One region of the Streptomyces sp. NPDC005898 genome, then DNA from elsewhere that is predicted to be linked to it. Evidence: riboswitches for the same ligand, from Rfam matches in the RefSeq annotation. Region 1 holds a riboswitch; each other region holds the start of a gene.
The links. Region 1 has a riboswitch for thiamine pyrophosphate ahead of ABZ385_RS19825 (thiamine ABC transporter substrate-binding protein). Riboswitches for the same ligand answer to the same signal wherever they lie in the genome.
Positions count from the first base shown of each region.

Region 2: it holds a riboswitch for thiamine pyrophosphate, as region 1 does, so the genes downstream of both, thiC (phosphomethylpyrimidine synthase ThiC) here and ABZ385_RS19825 (thiamine ABC transporter substrate-binding protein) in region 1, are expected to answer to the same signal.
Region 3: it holds a riboswitch for thiamine pyrophosphate, as region 1 does, so the genes downstream of both, thiO (glycine oxidase ThiO) here and ABZ385_RS19825 (thiamine ABC transporter substrate-binding protein) in region 1, are expected to answer to the same signal.

Region 1 covers NZ_JBEXWC010000014.1:37,618-44,455, reverse strand. Annotated here, with positions in the region: gene frr (ribosome recycling factor) at 143-700, shown strand; gene ABZ385_RS19835 (phosphatidate cytidylyltransferase) at 733-1,779, shown strand; gene rlmN (23S rRNA (adenine(2503)-C(2))-methyltransferase RlmN) at 1,868-2,974, shown strand; TPP riboswitch at 3,030-3,146, shown strand; gene ABZ385_RS19825 (thiamine ABC transporter substrate-binding protein) at 3,225-4,304, shown strand; gene ABZ385_RS19820 (iron ABC transporter permease) at 4,280-5,980, shown strand; partial or broken gene ABZ385_RS19815 (ABC transporter ATP-binding protein) at 5,980-6,838, shown strand, end outside.
Region 2 covers NZ_JBEXWC010000002.1:474,043-480,880, forward strand. Annotated here, with positions in the region: gene ABZ385_RS04915 (SsgA family sporulation/cell division regulator) at 1-194, shown strand, start outside; gene ABZ385_RS04920 (YibE/F family protein) at 264-1,673, opposite strand; TPP riboswitch at 1,919-2,074, shown strand; gene thiC (phosphomethylpyrimidine synthase ThiC) at 2,067-3,902, shown strand; gene ABZ385_RS04930 (hypothetical protein) at 3,962-4,855, opposite strand; gene ABZ385_RS04935 (metallophosphoesterase) at 5,036-6,124, opposite strand; gene ABZ385_RS04940 (LacI family DNA-binding transcriptional regulator) at 6,354-6,838, opposite strand, start outside.
Region 3 covers NZ_JBEXWC010000007.1:152,971-159,808, forward strand. Annotated here, with positions in the region: gene thiE (thiamine phosphate synthase) at 1-443, opposite strand, end outside; gene ABZ385_RS12550 (Rv2175c family DNA-binding protein) at 520-885, opposite strand; gene ABZ385_RS12555 (FAD-dependent oxidoreductase) at 982-2,217, opposite strand; TPP riboswitch at 2,348-2,460, shown strand; gene thiO (glycine oxidase ThiO) at 2,458-3,678, shown strand; gene thiS (sulfur carrier protein ThiS) at 3,675-3,887, shown strand; gene ABZ385_RS12570 (thiazole synthase) at 3,895-4,698, shown strand; gene pknB (Stk1 family PASTA domain-containing Ser/Thr kinase) at 4,829-6,775, shown strand.

The sequences.
Region 1 (6,838 bases):
CCCGGCTCAAGGGACGGACGCGAGACGTCACTTGAGAGGGATGGACAAAGCCCTGCCGGTCGGACACCGTGCAGGAAAGACACGCGACGCAGCCGGCCGCCCCGTGCTAGCCGGGCCTACTCAAGACACGCAGGAGCAAGTGGTGATCGAAGAGACCCTCCTCGAGGCCGAGGAGAAGATGGAGAAGGCCGTCGTGGTCGCCAAGGAGGACTTCGCCGCGATCCGCACCGGCCGTGCGCACCCGGCGATGTTCAACAAGATCGTGGCGGACTACTACGGCGCGCTGACGCCGATCAACCAGCTGGCCTCGTTCTCGGTGCCCGAGCCGCGGATGGCCGTGGTGACCCCGTTCGACAAGAGCGCGCTGCGCAACATCGAGCAGGCGATCCGCGACTCCGACCTCGGCGTCAACCCGAGCAACGACGGCAACATCATCCGGGTGACGTTCCCCGAGCTGACGCAGGACCGTCGCAAGGAGTTCATCAAGGTCGCCAAGACCAAGGCCGAGGACTCCAAGATCTCGATCCGCTCCATCCGCCGCAAGGCCAAGGAAGCCATCGACAAGGCGGTCAAGGACGGCGACATCGGCGAGGACGAGGGCCGTCGCGCCGAGAAGGACCTCGACGACACCACCGCCAAGTACGTCACCCAGGTGGACGAGCTGCTCAAGCACAAGGAAACCGAGCTGCTCGAAGTCTGAAGGCCCGGTCCGAGGAATCAGGAAACCGATCCGTGAACGACTCTTCCTGGGGGGCGCGGCCCACAGCCGGGTACTGGGTGCCGCCCGACCAGGGGTCTGGTCGGGGGGCACCCCCGGCAGGTCCCGCGTACGATGCGCAGGACGCGCTGCTTCCGTCCGTGACGCAGCCGATGCCCGTCGTGCCCGACACCCCCGCGCCCCCGCAGGAGCCCATGCCCAGCGCACCCCAGCCCGTCCCGGCAGCGCCGCGGCCTTCGCAGAAGAAGAGCGCGGGCCGTGACCTCGGCGCGGCCATAGGAGTCGGTGTGGGACTCGGCGCGGTGATCATCGCGTCGCTGTTCATCGTGAAGGCCGTCTTCATCGGCGTCATAGCGGTCGCCGTCGTGGTCGGCCTGTGGGAGCTGACCTCCCGGCTCGACGAGCGCAAGGGCATCAAGGCGCCGCTGGTGCCGCTCGCGGTCGGTGGCGCGGCGATGGTCGTCGCCGGGTACGTCCGGGGTCCCGAGGGCGCCTGGGTGGCGATGGCGCTCACCGCGCTCGCGGTACTCGTCTGGCGGATGACCGAGCCCCCCGAGGGCTATCTGAAGGACGTCACGGCGGGGGTCTTCGCGACCTTCTACGTCCCCTTCCTCGCGACGTTCGTGGCACTGATGCTCACCGCCGACGACGGGCCGCGCCGGGTGCTGACGTTCCTGCTGCTGACCGTGGTCAGCGACACGGGCGCGTACGCCATCGGCTGGCGCTTCGGCAAGCACAAGCTGGCGCCGCGCATCAGCCCCGGCAAGACCCGCGAGGGCCTGTTCGGCGCCGTCGCGTTCGCGATGGCCGCGGGCGCGCTGTGCATGGAGTTCCTGATCGACGACGGGACCTGGTGGCAGGGGCTGCTGGTCGGCCTCGCGGTCGCGGCGAGCGCCACGCTCGGCGACCTCGGCGAGTCGATGATCAAGCGGGACCTCGGCATCAAGGACATGGGCACGCTGCTGCCGGGCCACGGCGGCATCATGGACCGCCTGGACTCCCTGCTGCCGACGGCCCCGGTCGTCTGGCTCCTGCTGGTGATCTTCGTGGGGTCTGGCTGACCGTCTGACCTGCGCGGATGTGCGTATGGGGCTCGTTGTCCACAGGGCGGCGGGCCCCTTGCCACATGTCTGCGACACTGGAAGAACCATGCCTGTACCCGGAGAACTCACCTTCGTCGCGCCCCGCGGAGCCAAGAAGCCGCCGCGGCACCTCGCCGACCTCACGCCCGCCGAGCGCAAAGAAGCCGTCGCCGCCATCGGCGAGAAGCCGTTCCGCGCCAAGCAGCTCTCGCAGCACTACTTCGCGCGCTACGCCCACGACCCGGCCGAGTGGACCGACATCCCCGCCGGCGCGCGCGACAAGCTCCGGGAAGCGCTGCTGCCCGACCTGATGTCCGTGGTGCGGCACATCAGCTGCGACGACGACACCACGCGCAAGACGCTGTGGCGCCTCTTCGACGGCACGCTGGTCGAGTCGGTGCTCATGCGCTACCCCGACCGGGTGACCATGTGCATCAGCTCCCAGGCCGGGTGCGGCATGAACTGCCCGTTCTGCGCCACCGGCCAGGCCGGCCTCGACCGGAACCTGTCGACGGGCGAGATCGTGCACCAGATCGTGGACGGCATGCGCGCCCTGCGGGACGGCGAGATCCCCGGCGGGCCCGCGCGGCTGTCCAACATCGTCTTCATGGGCATGGGCGAGCCACTGGCCAACTACAACCGCGTGACGGGCGCCATCCGCCGCCTCACCGACCCCGAGCCCGACGGGCTCGGCCTCTCGCAGCGCGGCATCACGGTGTCGACGGTGGGGCTCGTGCCCGCCATCCACCGGTTCTCCGACGAGGGCTTCAAGTGCCGCCTCGCCATCTCGCTGCACGCCCCGGACGACGACCTGCGCGACACGCTCGTCCCCGTCAACACGCGGTGGAAGGTGCGGGAGGTGCTCGACGCGGGCTGGGAGTACGCCGCCAAGTCCGGCCGCCGCCTGTCCATCGAGTACGCGCTGATCCGCGACATCAACGACCAGGGGTGGCGCGGTGACCGGCTCGGCCGGCTGCTCAAGGGCAAGCCGGTCCACGTGAACCTCATCCCGCTGAACCCCACGCCGGGCTCGAAGTGGACGGCCTCGCGGCCCGAGGACGAGAAGGCGTTCGTGGAGGCCATCGCGGCCCACGGGGTGCCGGTGACCATCCGGGACACCCGCGGCCAGGAGATCGACGGGGCGTGCGGCCAGCTCGCCGCGGCCGAGAGGTAGTCTGACGGGCGTACGCCTCGCACACACGGTCGCGTACGGTCGTCATCACATCTGCATATTCCGACAGGGGAGCGCCACAGCGCTGAGAGTGCGGCACCTTGGACAGGTGGGCCGCAGACCCTCTGAACCTCGCCCAGGTCATTCTGGGTAGGAAGTTCGGGCACGACTCAAGCTGTTGCGCCCTGCCCGTGTGCCCCTGGGCCCGCGGGCAGGGCCGCGTCTCTTCCTGGACACCCAGGAGGACATCCAAGTGAGCACCAAGAAGATCACGTCCGTCGCCGTCGCGGTGGGCCTCGGGCTCGGCGCCCTCTCGGCCTGCGGCTCCGGGGACGGCTCCGACGAGGCCGACTCCAAGACCGTCACCCTCGTCAGCCACGACTCCTTCAACGTCTCCAAGGACGTACTGAAGGACTTCGAGAAGCGCTCCGGGTACCGGGTCAAGGTCCTCAAGGACGGCGACGCGGGCGCCGCCGTGAACAAGGCGATCCTCTCCAAGGACAACCCGCAGGGCGACGTCTTCTTCGGCGTCGACAACACCCTTCTGTCGCGGGCGCTCGACCACGGCCTCTTCCAGTCGTACGAGGCCAAGGGCTCGGGCGCGATCAGGCCGGAGTTCCGGGTCGACGAGGCCGAGCACCGGGTCACGCCCGTCGACAGCGGCGACATCTGCGTGAACTACGACAAGAAGTACTTCGCCGACAAGAAGCTGGCGCCGCCGAAGTCCTTCGCGGACCTGACCAGGCCCGCCTACAAGGACCTGCTGGTCACCGAGAACGCCTCGACCTCCTCGCCCGGCCTCGGCTTCCTGCTCGGCACCGCCGCCGAGTACGGCGACGACGGCTGGCAAGGCTACTGGAAGAAGCTCAAGGCCAACGGCGTCAAGGTCGTCGACGGCTGGGAGCAGGCCTACAACGAGGAGTTCTCCGGCTCCGCCGGCGGCAGGAAGGCGGGCGGCGAGCGGCCGCTCGTCGTCTCCTACGCCTCCTCGCCGCCCGTCGAGGTGCTCTACGGCAAGCCGCGGCCGAAGCACGCCCCGACCGGCGTCGCGACCGGCACGTGCTTCCGCCAGGTCGAGTACGCGGGCCTGCTCGCCAATGCCGGGAACACCAAGGGCGGCAAGGCGCTCCTGGACTTCCTCGTGGGCAAGGAGTTCCAGGAGGACATGCCGCTGAACATGTTCGTCAACCCGGTGCGCGAGGGCACGAAGCTGCCCGAGCTGTTCACCGAGCACGGCGCGCGCGTCGACAAGCCCGCGACCATGGATCCGAAGAAGATCGCCGACAACCGCGAGCCGTGGATCAAGTCGTGGACCTCGCTCGTACTGAAGTGACGAAGTCCCGCTCCCGGGCCTCCCGGGCGGGCCTCGGCCGGGGGAGCGCGACGCGGCTCGGTCTGCTGGCCGTGCCCGTCGCGTTCTTCGCGCTCTTCTTCGCCTATCCGGTCACCGCGATCGTCGCGCGCGGCCTGCGCGTCGACGGCGCCTGGCGCCTCGGGCGGATCGCGGACGTGCTGGGACAGTCCGACGTCCGGCACGTGCTGTGGTTCACCACCTGGCAGGCGCTCGCGTCGACCGCGCTCACGCTGCTGATCGCGCTCCCCGGCGCGTACGTCTTCGCGCGCTTCGACTTCCCGGGCAAGCGGACGCTGCGGGCCGTCGTGACGGTGCCGTTCGTGCTGCCGACGGTCGTCGTCGGCACCGCCTTCCTCGCGCTGATCGGGCGCGGCGGGCTCTTCGACGAGCTGTGGGGCGTACGCCTGGACACCACCGTGTGGGCGATCCTGCTCGCCCACGTGTTCTTCAACTACGCGGTCGTCGTCCGCACGGTCGGCGGGCTCTGGTCGCAGCTCGATCCGCGCCAGGAGGAGGCCGCGCGGATGCTCGGCGCCTCGCGCTGGACGGCCTGGCGGACCGTGACACTGCCCGCGCTCGGCCCGGCGGTGGCCGCCGCCGCGCTGATGGTTTTCCTCTTCACCTTCACCTCCTTCGGCGTCGTGCAGATCCTCGGCGGACCCGCGTACTCCACGCTCGAAGTGGAGATCTACCGCCAGACCGCCCAGCTCCTCGACCTGCCGACGGCCGCCGTCCTGACCCTCGTGCAGTTCGCCGCGGTCGGGCTGATCCTGGCGGTCCACGCGTGGACGGCACGGCGGCGCGAGAGCGTGCTGAAGCTGGTCGACGCCTCGGCCGCCGCGCGCCGCCCGCGCGGCGCCGGCCAGTGGACGCTGCTCGCCTCGGTCATGGCGACGATCGCCCTGCTGATCCTGCTGCCGCTCGGCGTGCTCGTCCAGCGGTCCTTCGACGGACCCGACGGCTTCGGCGTGACGTACTACGCGGAGCTGACCTCGGCGGAGGGCGGCGCCTTCCTCGTGCCGCCGATCGAGGCGATCTGGAACTCCCTCCAGTACGCGATCGTGGCCACCGCCATCGCGGTCGTCGTCGGCGGGCTCGCCGCGGCCGCGCTCACCCGGCGCGCGGGCCGCCTCGTACGCGGCTTCGACGCGCTGCTCATGCTGCCGCTCGGGGTGTCGGCGGTGACCGTCGGCTTCGGGTTCCTGATCACGCTGGACGAGCCGCCGCTCGATCTGCGGGCCACCTGGATCCTGGTGCCGCTCGCCCAGGCCCTGGTCGGCGTGCCCTTCGTCGTGCGCACCATGCTGCCCGTCCTGCGCGCGGTCGACGGGCGGCTGCGCGAGGCGGCGGCCGTCCTCGGGGCCTCGCCGCTGCGGGCCTGGCGGGAGGTGGACCTGCCGATGGTGCGGCGGGCGCTGCTGATCGCCGCCGGGTTCGCGTTCGCCGTCTCGCTCGGCGAGTTCGGGGCGACCGTGTTCATCGCGCGGCCCGACAACCCGACGCTGCCGGTCGCCGTGGCCCGGCTGCTCGGCCGCGCCGGTGACCTCAACTACGGGCAGGCGATGGCCCTGTCGACCCTTTTGATGGTGGTGTGCGCGGTGTCCCTGCTGCTCCTGGAACGCCTGCGGGCCGACCGTACCTCCGGAGAGTTCTGATGACCCTGCTGAGACTTGCCGGGGCGAGTGTCCGCTTCGGGGCGCGGGCCGCGCTCGACGCCGTGGACCTTGAGGTCGCCGAGCACGAGATCGTCTGTGTGCTCGGGCCGAGCGGCAGCGGCAAGTCGACGCTGCTGCGGGTGGTGGCGGGGCTCCAGGCGCTCGACGCCGGGCGGGTCGAGCTGGCCGGCCGCGACCAGCGCGGGGTGCCGGCACACAAGCGGGGCGTCGGCCTCATGTTCCAGGACCACCAGCTCTTCCCGCAGCGCGACGTGGCGGGCAATGTCGCCTTCGGGCTGCGGATGCGCGGCGCCTCGCGCTCCGAACAGGCCGACCGGGTCGCCGAGTTGCTCGAACTCGTCGGGCTGCCGAAGGCGCAGCGGCGCGCGGTCGCCTCGCTCTCCGGCGGCGAGCAGCAGCGGGTCGCGCTCGCGCGCGCCCTGGCCCCCCGGCCCCGGCTGCTGATGCTGGACGAGCCGCTGGGCCAGCTCGACCGGTCGCTGCGGGAGCGGCTGGTGGTGGAACTGCGCGACCTCTTCGGCGAGTTGGGTACGACCGTGCTCGCCGTCACGCACGACCAGGGCGAGGCGTTCGCGCTCGCCGACCGGGTCCTCGTCATGCGGGACGGGCGGATCGCGCAGTCCGGTACGCCCCTTGAGGTCTGGCGGCGTCCGGCGGACGAGTTCGTCGCCCGCTTCCTGGGCTTCGACAACATCGTGGACGCGACGGTCACCGGTGGGACGGCCGCGACGGTTTGGGGAGCCGTTCCCGTGCCGCCGGGCACCCCGGCAGGAAGGCACAGGATCCTGGTGCGCCCGGCCGGTGTGCGGCTGCTCGCCCCGGACGAGGGGCTGCCGT
Region 2 (6,838 bases), on a different contig from region 1:
ACGAGGCCCTGATCAGGCTTCAGGTCGGCGAGGACCAGGCGCTGTTCCGGGTGGGGATCCCACCGCTGCTCGCCTTCCTGGACCGCACGGACAAGCTGGTGCCGATCGGGCAGGAGCGAGCCCTCGCCGACTTCGAGGCGCACCTCGACGAGGCGCTCGACCGGATCCTGGCGGAGGAGCAGAACGCGGGCTGACCGCCGGCGGCCAACGGGCTAACAAGCCAACGGGTCGATACGCATGGCAGATTGGTGCATTTGCCGGCGTCAGGCCTTGCGGCGGCGTCCCTTTCCGCCTCGGGAGGAGCGTGGGGCCGGCGTACCGGTGGCCGGGGCCGGGATGAGGGGGCCGGACGAGCGGTCGGCGGAGACGACCAGGGCGGCCAGCGCGGTCGTCACCGGCACCGAGGCGACCAGGCCGATGGAGCCGATCAGGGTGCGCACGATCTCCTCGGCGACCAACTCGCTGTTGGCGACCGTGCCCACGCTGGACTGCGCGATCGAGAAGAGCAGCAGCAGGGGAAGCGCGGCACCCGCGTAGGCGAGGACGAGGGTGTTGACGACGGACGCGATGTGGTCGCGGCCGATACGGATGCCCGCGCGGTAGAGGCCGCGCCAGCCCATGGCCGGGTTGGCCTGGTGCAGTTCCCAGACCGCCGAGGTCTGGGTGACCGTCACGTCGTCGAGGACGCCGAGGGAGCCGATGATGACGCCCGCGAGCAGCAGGCCGCTCATGTCGATGGACGGGTAGAGGCCGTGGATGAGACCGGTGTTGTCGTCCGTGTTGCCGGTCAGCGCGGCCCAGCCGATGAACAGGGAGCCCAACAGGCCGATCAGGAGGAGCGAGATGAGCGTACCGAGCACCGCGACGGACGTACGGGCCGTGAGCCCGTGGCAGAGATAGAGCGCGACCAGCATGATGGCGCTCGCCCCGATCACGGCCACGACCAGCGGGTTCGAGCCCTGGAGGATGGCCGGCAGGATGAAGAAGGTGAGGACCAGGAAGCTGACGGCGAGTGCGACCAGGGCCATCGCGCCGCGCAACCGGCCGACCACGACGACCGCCAGCGCGAAGATGCCGGCGAGCAGCGCCATGGGCATCTTGCGGTTCACATCGGTGACCGAGTACTGGAGCCCCTCGGGCGCCTTGGGCTCGTAGGCGACCACCACCTCTTGGCCCTGGTGCAGTTGGCGGGCCGAGTCCGGCTGGATGATCTCGGTGAACGTGCGGCCCTTGTCCTTGCCGGCGGAGACCTCGATCAGCGCCTTCTTGCAGGTGCCGCTCGCACGGGACTGGGCGGACTGGCCCTCGGCGGTGGAGGTGTCGCCGTTGGGCGGGGTCTGCGAGGGGTTGAGGTCCTTGCAGGGCAGCTCCCGCACCTTGGTGACCTTCGCCGACTGCGTCTGCCGGTCGAAGCCGACTCCCGTCCGCTCGTGCGAGGGCGTACCACCCGGCCAGAGCACGACGAGCCCGACGACGACCGCGGCGGCGAAGGGAATCAGCACCGCGGCGATGACCTTGCGCAGATGCTGGGAGACGGGCGCGGCCGGGCCGTGGCTGTGCGAGTGCCCGCCGTGCCCGTGCCCGCCGCCGTGCCCATGCCCTCCGTGCCCGCCGCCGTGCCCGTGCCCGCCGTCGTGCCCGCCGTGCCCCTTGCCCGGCTCGCCGCCCTGCACGTGCCCGGGTGTGGGCGCGGGTCCGGGCACCGGTTCGCGCCCAAGGGCGTGCCCGGGCCCGTGTGCCGACCCGTGACCTTGGCCGCGTGCGTGCCCGGGGCCGGGGCCGGGGTCCGGCGGGCCCGAGTGGGGCGGTCGGGAGTGGGGAGGCGGCGGCGGGGGTGTGGTGGTCACGGCCCGATCATCGCAAGAACGGAGGGGGCCCTCTGTTCAGCGCGGCCGACATGACGCTAGCGTGGAGCCACCTTTGCAATCGCGGGAGCTCGGAGCACCGGGCTGAGAGGGCGCTGACCTCCGTACGAAGCGGCACGAGATGTGCACGAGCCGTACGGGATCCGCTGCGTCGACCGCCGAACCTGTTACCGGGTAATGCCGGCGTAGGGAGTAGGTCTCATGACCACATCGGACGCACGCACGCCTGCCTCGACGCGGGACCAGAGTCAGGACCAGGCCCAGGACAAGGGCCAGGACCAGGTCTGGAACCAGCGCGACGAGGCCGGGAAGTCCATCGGCTGGCACAAGGCGTACGTCGAGGGCTCGCGCCCCGACCTGCGGGTGCCGGTCCGCCAGGTGCACCTCACCAACGGCAAGGCCGTCACGTTGTACGACACGTCGGGGCCGTACACCGACCCGTCGGCCGAGACCGACGTCCGTCGCGGGCTGCCCCCGCTGCGGGAGAACTGGATCATCGCCCGCGGCGACACCGAGGAGTACGTGGGCCGTCCGCTCCGCCCCGAGGACGACGGCATCAAGCACACCTCGCCCCGCGGCGGGCTGCGGAACCTCGACGCGGTCTTCCCCGGCCGCCCCCGCCAGCCGCGTCGCGGCCGCCCGGGTCAGGCGGTGACGCAGCTCGCGTACGCCCGGCGCGGGGAGATCACGCCCGAGATGGAGTTCATCGGGATCCGCGAGAACATGGACCCCGAGATCGTGCGGGAGGAGGTCGCGGCGGGCCGTGCCGTGATCCCGGCCAACGTCAACCACCCGGAGATCGAGCCGATGATCATCGGCAAGAAGTTCCTGGTGAAGGTGAACGCCAACATCGGCAACTCCGCGGTCACCTCCTCCATCGAGGAGGAGGTGGACAAGATGACCTGGGCGACCCAGTGGGGCGCCGACACGGTCATGGACCTCTCCACCGGCCGCAACATCCACACCACCCGCGAGTGGGTGCTGCGCAACTCCCCCGTGCCCATCGGCACCGTGCCGCTCTACCAGGCCCTGGAGAAGGTCGACGGCAAGGCCGAGGAGCTGACCTGGGAGATCTACAAGGACACGGTCATCGAACAGGCCGAGCAGGGCGTGGACTACATGACGGTGCACGCGGGCGTGCGCCTGCCGTATGTGCCGCTGACCGCGCGCCGCAAGACCGGCATCGTCTCGCGCGGCGGTTCGATCATGGCCGCCTGGTGCCTCGCGCACCACAAGGAGAGCTTCCTCTACGAGCACTTCGAGGAGCTGTGCGAGATCCTCGCCGCGTACGACGTGACGTACTCGCTCGGCGACGGTCTGCGGCCCGGTTCCATCGCGGACGCCAATGACGAGGCGCAGTTCGCGGAGCTGCGCACGCTCGGCGAACTCAACACGATCGCCAAGCGGCACAACGTGCAGACGATGATCGAGGGCCCCGGGCACGTCCCGATGCACAAGATCAAGGAGAACATCGACCTCCAGCAGGAGATCTGCGAGGAGGCGCCGTTCTACACGCTCGGCCCGCTGACCACCGACATCGCGCCCGCCTACGACCACATCACCTCCGGCATCGGGGCCGCGATGATCGGCTGGTGGGGCACGGCCATGCTCTGCTACGTCACGCCCAAGGAGCACCTGGGACTGCCCAACCGCGACGACGTGAAGACCGGCGTCATCACGTACAAGATCGCGGCGCACGCGGCGGACCTCGCCAAGGGGCACCCGGGCGCGCAGGCCTGGGACGACGCGCTCTCGGACGCGCGCTTCGAGTTCCGCTGGGAGGATCAGTTCAATCTCGCCCTGGACCCGGTCACGGCGCGGGAGTTCCACGACGAGACGCTGCCGGCCGAGCCCGCGAAGACGGCGCACTTCTGCTCGATGTGCGGGCCGAAGTTCTGCTCGATGAAGATCTCCCAGGACATCCGCCGCCGGCACGGCGGTGACCTGGAGCAGGACGACATCGAGGCGGGCATGGAGCAGAAGTCCAAGGAGTTCGCCGCGGCGGGCAACCGGGTCTATCTGCCGATCGCCGACTGAGCGCGCCCCACGGACGGGGTGTCCGCAGAGCGCCGGATCGGCTCTGCGGACTCCCCGGCCTACTCCGGCTTGTGATCGGGCCCGCCGAAGTCCGGGCTGGAGAAGTCCGGGCTGGAGTAGCTCGGTCGTGACCCCGGCGCCCCGCCGCCGTCCGGGCTGCTGAAGCCCGGGCGGTGGTAGCCGAGTTGGGGCATGCGGCCGCCGGACCGGTCGCCGGGGACCTGTGAGGGCGTGCGGGCGGCGGGCGCCGCCCCGGGATCCGCCAGGGCCGCCCGCAGGAACGGCACGAGGCCCTGTTCCAGGAGCGCCACGCTCCAGGCCTGTCTGGCCCGGGCCACCTCCTCGTGCAGCTCGCCGTGCGGGCCCGCCTGCAGGGAGGTGGAGCCGTTGCGCAGGGCTGTCAGGAGGAGACCGACCGCGGCGATCAGGATGCCCACGGCCGTCAGCGCGCCGAACACCCATCCCGCGGTGAGCATGGTGTCCGCGAAGGCGGGCTCGGGGTTGAGCATCTTCAGGATGTAGCCGACGAGCAGGAAGATCGCGGCGGCCGCCCCCGCGAGGACGGGCGCGAGGACCGCGACGACGGCGGTCGCGCCGGCTCCCGCCGTGGCCGCCGGTTCGGTGATCTCGCCCATCGTGGTGGCGAGGCCCATGCCGCCGGAGCCGGACTCCGCGGCGCTGTGTCCGCTCCCTTCGCGGATCGAGGTGGAGGACGGTCGAGGTGCGCGCGCCTCCTCGCGAACCTTCACGTAATGCGCGTACTCGGCCGCGGCGGCGGCCGTGATCAGCGCTGTCGCGTTCAGGGCCATGGTGCGCAGTTGTTCGGTGTTGAGCCGCCGGCCCACTGCGGCGAGTTCAGGACGGTCAGGTGCGGTGCGCAGCGCCTCGTCGAGGATCCGCTCGTACTCGGGGCGGTCCTCATTGAGCAGGTGTGGAGCGCTGTTCATGTGCATCCCCCGATGCTCCGTAGGGCTAAGGCTCGCATGGCTACGAGCCGTCGGGCAGAAACGGAGGGGAGCCTGCTACGGATAAGCCGATGGTAGAGCCGTGACGGCACGCGTTGACAGGGGGTTTCCAGAATTCTCCCCCCTGGGCGACGCGGTCCGGTAAAGGGACGCCTGCCCGGGGAACGCTCAGATTCCCAGGGGGAGTTGGCAGACCAGTAGTTTTCCGGCCATGGTCACTCCGCCGTCCATGGCGATGGCCAGGCCGTCGGCGTAGACGTGCGGGCCCTCGATGACCGGGCCGCCGCCGTCCGACTCGTCCTCGGAGCCGACGTCCCCGAGGAGGTAGGGGATGGGGCTGTGACCATGGACGATGCGGGTGCCGCCGTACATGTCCAGGAGCTCGCGCACGGCCGCCGGGCCGGACTCGTCGCGGAAGGCGAAGCGCTTGGTGAACTTGCGGAAGAGGTCCCAGCACTCGTCGGCGTCGTTGCGCGTGAGGGTCTCGCGGATGGTGTCGTTCACCGCCTCGATCGAGTCGCCGTAATCCAGATAGGCGGTCGTGTCGGAGTGCACCAGGAGGTGACCGTCGGCCTCCTCCATCGCGTCCAGCCGGGCCATCCACTGCAGGTGGTGGTCCTCCAGGCGCTCCATGTCGGTCTTCTGGCCGCCGTTGAGCAGCCAGGCGGCCTGGAAGGTGGCGGTGCCCGCGCCGGAGTTGACGGGGGTGTCGCCGAAGCGCTTGGCGCCGAGCAGGAGCAGCTCGTGGTTGCCCATGAGGGCCTTGCAGTAGCCGCCGGCGGCGGCCGCCTCGGCGGACAGGCGCATCACGAGGTCGATGACGCCGATGCCGTCGGGCCCGCGGTCGGTGAAGTCGCCGAGGAACCACAGGCGCGCGTTGCCCGCCGCCCAGTTGCCCTCGGCGTCGATGAGGCCCTGTTCCTGGAGGGCCGCGAGGAGCTCGTCCAGATAGCCGTGCACGTCGCCCACGACGAACAGCGGGCCGTGCTGGTCGCCGGGCCTCGGCTGCGGGGGATCCGGCATGACCTGCACCTGGACCGTGTCACCGCGGCGGCCGATGACCGGCAGGTCGCGCTGGGTCGGGGTGTAACCGTCGTCCGGCACCTCCCCCGGAGCCGGGGCCGGTGCCGGCCCGGGGCCCGGGGGCGCGGGGCTCACCTCGGCGGGACCGGTCGTCTCATGGACGTACGCCGGTACGCGGAAGTCGCGCAGCGTCGCCGTCCGCACATCGGGTCCCTGACCGGCCCCCTGAGTCATCGACCCCTCCACCACCATTGCGCCGCATCTGCACCGAGAACGGACTGCCTGGTCGCAGCGGCCCGCGGTGTCGTCCGCCCATCATAGGAATGCGGCTCCCGCTGTGTGGTGCACCAGGGGTGGTGAATCGGTCCCTGACACCGGTTCACCGATGATTTCTCCCGAATTGGGCAGAGGTTTCCCCGCTCGTCGCGCGTGGGTGGCACTCCTCTGCCCGGCTTCGTGGCGGTCAGCCGGAGCCCGAGGAGCGGGGCGGGCTGACCGTGGTGCGCGGTGGACGCCGCTCGGACGAGGTGCGGACGATCAGTTCGGTCGGTATCACCTGCTCGACCGGCCGGCCCGAGTCGATGCCCTCGATGGCGTCGATCAGGAGCTGTACGACGGCCGTGCCGATGCGCCGGGGCTTGAGCGAGAGCGTGGTGATGGGCGGTTCCGTGGTGGCGTAGACCGTGGACTCGCTGCAGCAGACGAGCAGCAGGTCGTCGGGGACGCGCAGGCCGTAGCGCCGGGCGGCGGCGAGCAGGTCGGTGCCGTTGGGGTCGAAGAGGCCGTAGACGGCGTCGGGGCGGTCGGGCCGGGCGAGCAGCCGGTCGGCGGCGACGGCGCCCGCACACGGGTCGTGCGCGGGGTAGGACTCGTAGACCGGGTCCTGTCCGACGCGCTCGCACCAGCGCAGATACGCGGTCGTGGACAGGTGGGTGTAGGTGTCCGTCG
Region 3 (6,838 bases), on a different contig from region 1:
CGGCCCGGCTTGGTGGGGGTGGGCCAGCAGGGGCCCGTGCAGAAGTAGTCCACGCCCTCCTGGGCGGCGGCCGCGGCGGCCTCGGACTCGGCGTGCGTGGAGCGGCCGATAGCCACGTCCCGGCCGAGGATGGCGCGGGCGGCGGGGACCGGCAGGTCGCCCTGGCCGAGGTGGAGGACGTCGGCGCCGATGGCGTGCGCGACGTCCGCCCGGTCGTTGACCGCGAGGAGCTTGCCGTGCCGCCGTGCGGCGTCGGCGAAGACCTCCAGGTGCGCCAGCTCCTCGCCGGCCTCCATGCCCTTGTCGCGCAGCTGCACGATGTCGACGCCGCCCGCGAGGACGGCGTCGAGGAACTCGGGGAGGTCGCCCTGGCGCCTGCGGGCGTCCACGCACAGGTAGAGACGGGCGTCGGCGAGCTGGGCGCGCGGGTGGTCGGCGGCCATGGAGAGATCCCCCCGGTGTGGATGGGCGACGCGGGCCGCGCGCGAACGCGGCCCGCACCCGAAGCGGTGTGTTCGGTCAGACGGCGAGCGCCTGGGCGCGGCGCTTCACCTCCGTGCCGCGATTCTCGCTCAGGGCCTGCGCGGGGGTGCCGGGCAGGGAGGGGTCGGGGGTGAAGAGCCACTCCAGCATCTCTTCGTCGGAGAAGCCGTCGTCCCGCAGCAGCGTCAGAGTGCCGACGAGGCCCTTGACGACCTTGTCGCCGTCGATGAAGGCGGCCGGCACCTGGAGCGTGCGGTTCTCACCACGGCGTACGGCGATCAGCTGGCCTTCCTTGACCAGCTGGCGTACGCGCGTCACCTCGACGTCGAGCATTTCGGCGATGTCGGGGAGGTGGAGCCAGGCGGGGACGAGCGCGTCGGTCTTTGAGTCAATCTCGGTCACCGCCCCAGCGTATCTCTGGCCGGGGGCCCGGGCGTGCCTGGCTCTCCCCGGTGGCGTCCCGCAGCCCCGCCTTCTTCCTGAAGCGCCGCCTTCTTCCTACAGTGCCGCCTTCTTCAGCGGCACCGACGGGTCGGCCGCCAGGACCGGGTCCAGGTGGGTGCCCGCCTCGATCAGCTTGCGGCCCTGGGCCAGGTCCCTGGGGCGACCCACCGCGAGGACCGCCGCAAGGGCGCCGCTCCTGAGCCAGCACACCGACCAGGCCACCCCCGTCGGGTCGCCGCGCCACACCAGCTCGTCGGTCGCCGTGTGGTGGCCCGCGTACTGCACGAAACGGCCGAACTGCTCCGACCAGAAGTAGGGCACCGGGTCGTACGCCGTCGGGGTGTCGCCGATGATGTCGGCCGCCACGGCGCGCGGGCCCTGGAGGGCGTTGTCCCAGTGGTGGACGAGCAGGCGCTCGCCGTACCTGGCGGAGGGGAAGGAGGCGCAGTCGCCGACCGCGTACACGTCGGGCGCCGAGGCGCGCAGGTGGTCGTCGGCCACGACCTCCCGGTGGGCGCCCAGCTCGATGCCGGAGCCGGCCAGCCAGCCCGTCGCGGGGCGCGCACCGATGCCGACGACGACGGCGCCGGCGGGCAGCCGGGTCCCGTCGGAGAGGAGCACCGCGCCGGGCTCGACGCGCTCCACGCGCGCGTGGGTGCGCAGAGCGGCTCCGGAGTCCGCGTACCAGCCCGCCATGCGGGCGGCGACCTCTTCCGGCAGCGCTCCGGCCAGCGGCCGCCCCGCGGCCTCGACCACGGTGACGGCGCAGCCCGCCTCGCGCGCGGCCGTCGCGAACTCCGCGCCGATCCAGCCGGCCCCCACGACCACGATGTCGTGCTGCGCGGCGAGGACCGGCCGCAGCCGCTCGGCGTCGTCCAGGGTGCGCAGCAGGTGGACGCCGGGGACGCCTTCGGTGCCCGGCAGCCGGATCGGTTCGGCGCCCGTGGCGAGGACCAGGACGTCGTAGCCGACCGGTCCTTCGGCGGTGTCCAGCACGTGGTCGGCGGGGCGCACCCCGGTGACCTCGCGGCCCAGGGTGAGGTCGATGCCGAGGGCCTCGAAGTCGATGTCGAACGCGGAGCCCTCCGCCTTGCCGAGCAGCACCGCCTTGGACAGCGGCGGCCTGTCGTAGGGCTGGTGCGGCTCCGCCCCGATGAGGGTGACCGTGCCGGCGAAACCCTGCTCGCGCAGGGCCACGGCGGTCTGCACCCCGGCCATTCCGGCGCCGACGATGACGACGCGCCGCCCGGCCTGCCCCTGCTGCCCGCTCTGCCTCTGCTGCTCGCTCACCCGATCACTGTAGGGCGGCGGGCGGGGCTGTCCTCAGAGGCCGGTAAGGAGATCTCTGACACAACGTCACCGTCCATGCCCGGACAGCTCCCCTACTGCCTCACCGGGCGACGGGCTAGGGTGGTCGGCGCAGAGCACTCGCGGGAGCCCGGACGCACCGGGCTGAGAGGGAGGCTGGACGGCCTCCGACCGTACGAACCTGATCCGGGTCATGCCGGCGAAGGGAGGGGCTGGACGCCCATGCAGCCACGTACATCGGCACACGCGCCGCCGGCGCGATCCACGGGCCCGACGGACGTCCTCGTCGTGGGGGGCGGCATCATCGGCCTGGTCACGGCCTGGCGGGCCGCGCAGCGCGGCCTCTCGGTCGCCGTCGTGGACCCCGAACCGGGCGGCGGCGCCGCGCGGGTCGCGGCCGGCATGCTGGCCGCCGTCACCGAACTGCACCACGGCGAGCAGACCCTGCTGGGGCTCAACCTCGCCTCCGCGCGCCGCTATCCGGACTTCGTCGCCGAACTGACCGAGGCGAGCGGCCGCGACGTCGGCCATCGCGCGTGCGGCACGCTCGCGGTCGCGCTCGACGCCGACGACCGGGCCCATCTGCGCGAGCTGCACGCCCTCCAGAGCCGTTCCGGCCTGGATTCGGAGTGGCTGAGCGGCCGCGAGTGCCGCCGCTTGGAGCCGATGCTGGCCCCGGGCGTGCGGGGCGGGCTGCGCGTCGACGGCGACCACCAGGTCGACCCGCGCCGGCTCGCGGCGGCGCTCCTGGTGGCCTGCGAGCGGGCGGGCGTCGCCCTGCACCGCGCGTGGGCCGAGCGGCTGTCGGTCGCGGGCGAGCGGGCCCGGGGAGTGCTCCTCGGGGACGGCACCGAGCTGCACGCGGGGCAGGTGGTGCTGGCGGCGGGCAGTCTCAGCGGGCGCCTGGCGGGCGTGCCGGACGACGTGCTGCCGCCCGTGCGGCCGGTGAAGGGGCAGGTGCTGCGGCTGAGTGTGCCGAAGCCGTACGCGCCGTTCCTGAGCCGCACCGTGCGCGCGGTCGTGCGCGGCAGCCACCTCTACCTCGTGCCGCGCGAGAACGGCGAGCTGGTCGTCGGCGCCACCAGCGAGGAACTGGGCTGGGACACCACGGTCACGGCGGGCGGCGTCTACGAACTCCTGCGGGACGCCCACGAACTCGTGCCCGGCATCACGGAGCTGCCGCTGACCGAGACCCGCGCAGGCCTGCGCCCGGCCTCCCCCGACAACGCGCCGCTGCTCGGCCCGACCCGGCTGCCCGGCCTGCTGCTGGCCACCGGGCACTACCGCAACGGCGTGCTGCTGACGCCCGTGACGGGCGACGTCATGGCGCACGCCCTGACCACCGGGGAACTGCCCGACGAGGCGCGCCCGTTCACCCCGCGGCGCTTCACCGGGCCCTCCCCCGTCCCCCCTACGCAGTCGTTCACGGAGCAACCCGCATGAGTACGAACATTTCCGTCTCCGTCAATGGGGAGGCGCGCGAAGTGGCCCCGGGCACCACGCTCGACGTCCTCGTCGCCACGCTCACCGCGGCGCCCTCCGGTGTCGCCGCCGCCCTCAACGAGACCGTCGTCCCGCGCGCGCGGTGGACCGGCACGGCACTCGTCGCCGGCGACCGCGTCGAAGTGCTCACCGCCGTCCAGGGAGGCTGATCCGACCATGGCAGACGACCCTTTCGTCCTCGGCGGGCTCACCCTCTCCTCGCGCCTGATCATGGGTACGGGCGGGGCGCCCAGCCTCGACGTCCTGGAACGGTCCCTGGTCGCGTCCGGCACCGAGCTGACCACCGTCGCGATGCGCCGCCTCGACCCGGGCGTGCAGGGCTCGGTGCTCTCCGTGCTCGACCGGCTCGGCATCCGCGTCCTGCCGAACACGGCGGGCTGCTACACCGCCGGTGAGGCCGTCCTGACCGCCCGCCTCGCGCGCGAGGCGCTCGGCACGGACCTGGTGAAGCTGGAGGTCATCGCGGACGAGCGGACGCTGCTGCCCGACCCGATCGAGCTGCTGGACGCCGCCGAGATTCTGGTCGACGACGGTTTCACGGTCCTGCCGTACACGAACGACGACCCGGTGCTCGCCCGCAAGCTCCAGGACGTGGGCTGCGCGGCGATCATGCCGCTCGGCTCGCCCATCGGCTCGGGGCTCGGCATCCGCAATCCGCACAACTTCCAGCTGATCGTGGAGCACGCGCGCGTGCCGGTGATCCTGGACGCGGGCGCGGGCACGGCGTCCGACGCCACGCTCGCGATGGAGCTGGGGTGCGCGGGCGTGATGCTCGCCTCGGCGGTGACGCGGGCGCAGGAGCCGGTCCTGATGGCGGAGGCCATGCGGCACGGCGTCGAGGCGGGGCGCCTCGCCCACCGGGCCGGGCGGATTCCCCGGCGGCACTTCGCGGAGGCGTCCTCTCCCGCGGAGGGCATGGCCAGGCTCGATCCGGAGCGGCCGGCGTTCGGGACGCCCTGAGAAGGGCGGGGCTCTGGGCGCTCACGGCTGCCCGCCGGGGGCCCGGCGCCCGTCACAGCTCGGCTGCAGTCCGGCCGCGGGCAGGACCGGCCGGGACGAGGTGTCGGTGGCGGCTCGTAGACTCCCCTGCGTGGACACGACCCTTCAGGACCCCCTCGTCGGGCAGCTGCTCGACAGCCGTTACCGGATCGAGGGGCGCATCGCGGTGGGCGGGATGGCCACGGTCTACCGGGCCGTGGACACCCGCCTCGACCGCGTGCTCGCGCTCAAGGTGATGCACCCCGCGCTGGCGGCCGACGCCTCCTTCGTGGACCGTTTCATCCGCGAGGCCAAATCGGTCGCCCGCCTCTCGCATCCGAACGTGGTGGGCGTCTTCGACCAGGGCACCGACGGGTCGTACGTCTATCTGGCGATGGAGTACATCGCGGGCTGCACCCTGCGCGACGTCCTGCGCGAGCGCGGCGCGCTCCAGCCGCGGGCCGCGCTCGACATCCTGGAGCCGGTCCTCGCCGCCCTCGGCGCCGCGCACCGCGCCGGGTTCGTGCACCGCGACATGAAGCCGGAGAACGTCCTGATAGGGGACGACGGCCGGGTCAAGGTCGCCGACTTCGGGCTCGTCCGCGCGGTGGACACCGTCACGAACACCACGGGCACCGTCCTTGGCACCGTCTCCTACCTCGCCCCCGAGCAGATCGAGCACGGCACGTCCGACACGCGTGTGGACGTGTACGCGTGCGGCGTCGTGCTCTACGAGATGCTGACCGGCGCCAAGCCGCACTCCGGGGACTCCCCCGCCCAGGTGCTCTACCAGCACCTCAACGAGGACGTGCCGCCCCCGTCGGCGGCCGTGCCCGGGCTCGCCCCCGAACTCGACGGGCTGGTGGCCCACGCCACGGCCCGCACCCCCGACGCCCGCCCGTACGACGCGGTGGCGCTCCTCGCCCGGCTCCGGGAGGCCCGGGCCGCCCTGAGCGAGGAGCAGCTCGACGCGGTGCCGCCGCAGGCGCACACGACGGAGCACGACAACGCCGAGGACCGCACCAGCGTCATCCCGCGCGCGGCCCGCTCCGGCCGGCCGCCGCTGCCCGCCGAGGGCGGCGCCGGGCAGGACCCGCTGAACCGCACGAGTGTCCTGCCGACCCCGCCGGCCGCGCCCGCCGCGCCCGTCCGGCCGGGGCGCCGCCGCCTCGATCCGCGCCGCCGCACGCTGGCGGTGGTCGCCGCGGTGCTGCTGGCCCTCGGTCTGGGCGCCGGGGTCTGGTACATCAACTCCGGGCAGTTCACGGAGGTCCCACCGGTCCTGGCGAAGACCGAGGCGCAGGCCAGGAAGCGTCTGGCGGACGCCGGTCTGGAGGTGAAGGAGGTCAAGCGCGCCTACAGCGACACGGACAAGCGCGGCACGGTCATGGACAGCGACCCCGAGGCGGGCGACCGCATCCGGCAGAACGACCAGGTGACGCTGACCGTCTCGCGCGGCCCGGAGAAGGTGAAGGTGCCGGACGTCAAGGACATCCCGCTGGCCAGGGCGAAGCAGGAGCTGAAGAACTCCGGTCTCGCCCCCGGCATGGTCACCAAGGGCTTCAGCGACAGCGTCGAGAAGGGCTCCGTGATCAGCACGGACCCGAGGGCGGGCTTCACCCGCAAGGCGGACTCGGCCGTCGCCCTGGTGGTCAGCAAGGGCCGCGCGGTCCAGGTGCCCGACGTGACGGGTGACTCCGAGGCCGACGCCACCTCGGAGCTGGAGGACGCCGGGCTCAAGGTGAAGATCGATCCGAACCGGAAGCACTCCGACGAGGACAAGGGCGCCGTCGTCGAGCAGTCCCCCGGGGCGGACAGGCAGCTCGCCGAGGGCGACACCGTCACGCTGGTCCTCTCCAAGGGCCCGCCGATGGTCGAGGTCCCGGATGTGACCGGGATGAGCGTGGACGACGCCGTGGACGCGCTGGAGGACGCGGGCTTCGACGTGGACAAGGACCGCGGTCTGCTCGGCCTCTTCGGGGACACGGTCAAGAAGCAGTCGGTGGACGGCGGCGACAAGGCCCCCAAGGGGTCCACGATCACCATCGAGATCCGCTGAGGTCATCGAACTCTCCTGACCGCACCCGCGAGGCCGCCGACGGCCCGTCGCTCTCCTCAGGGA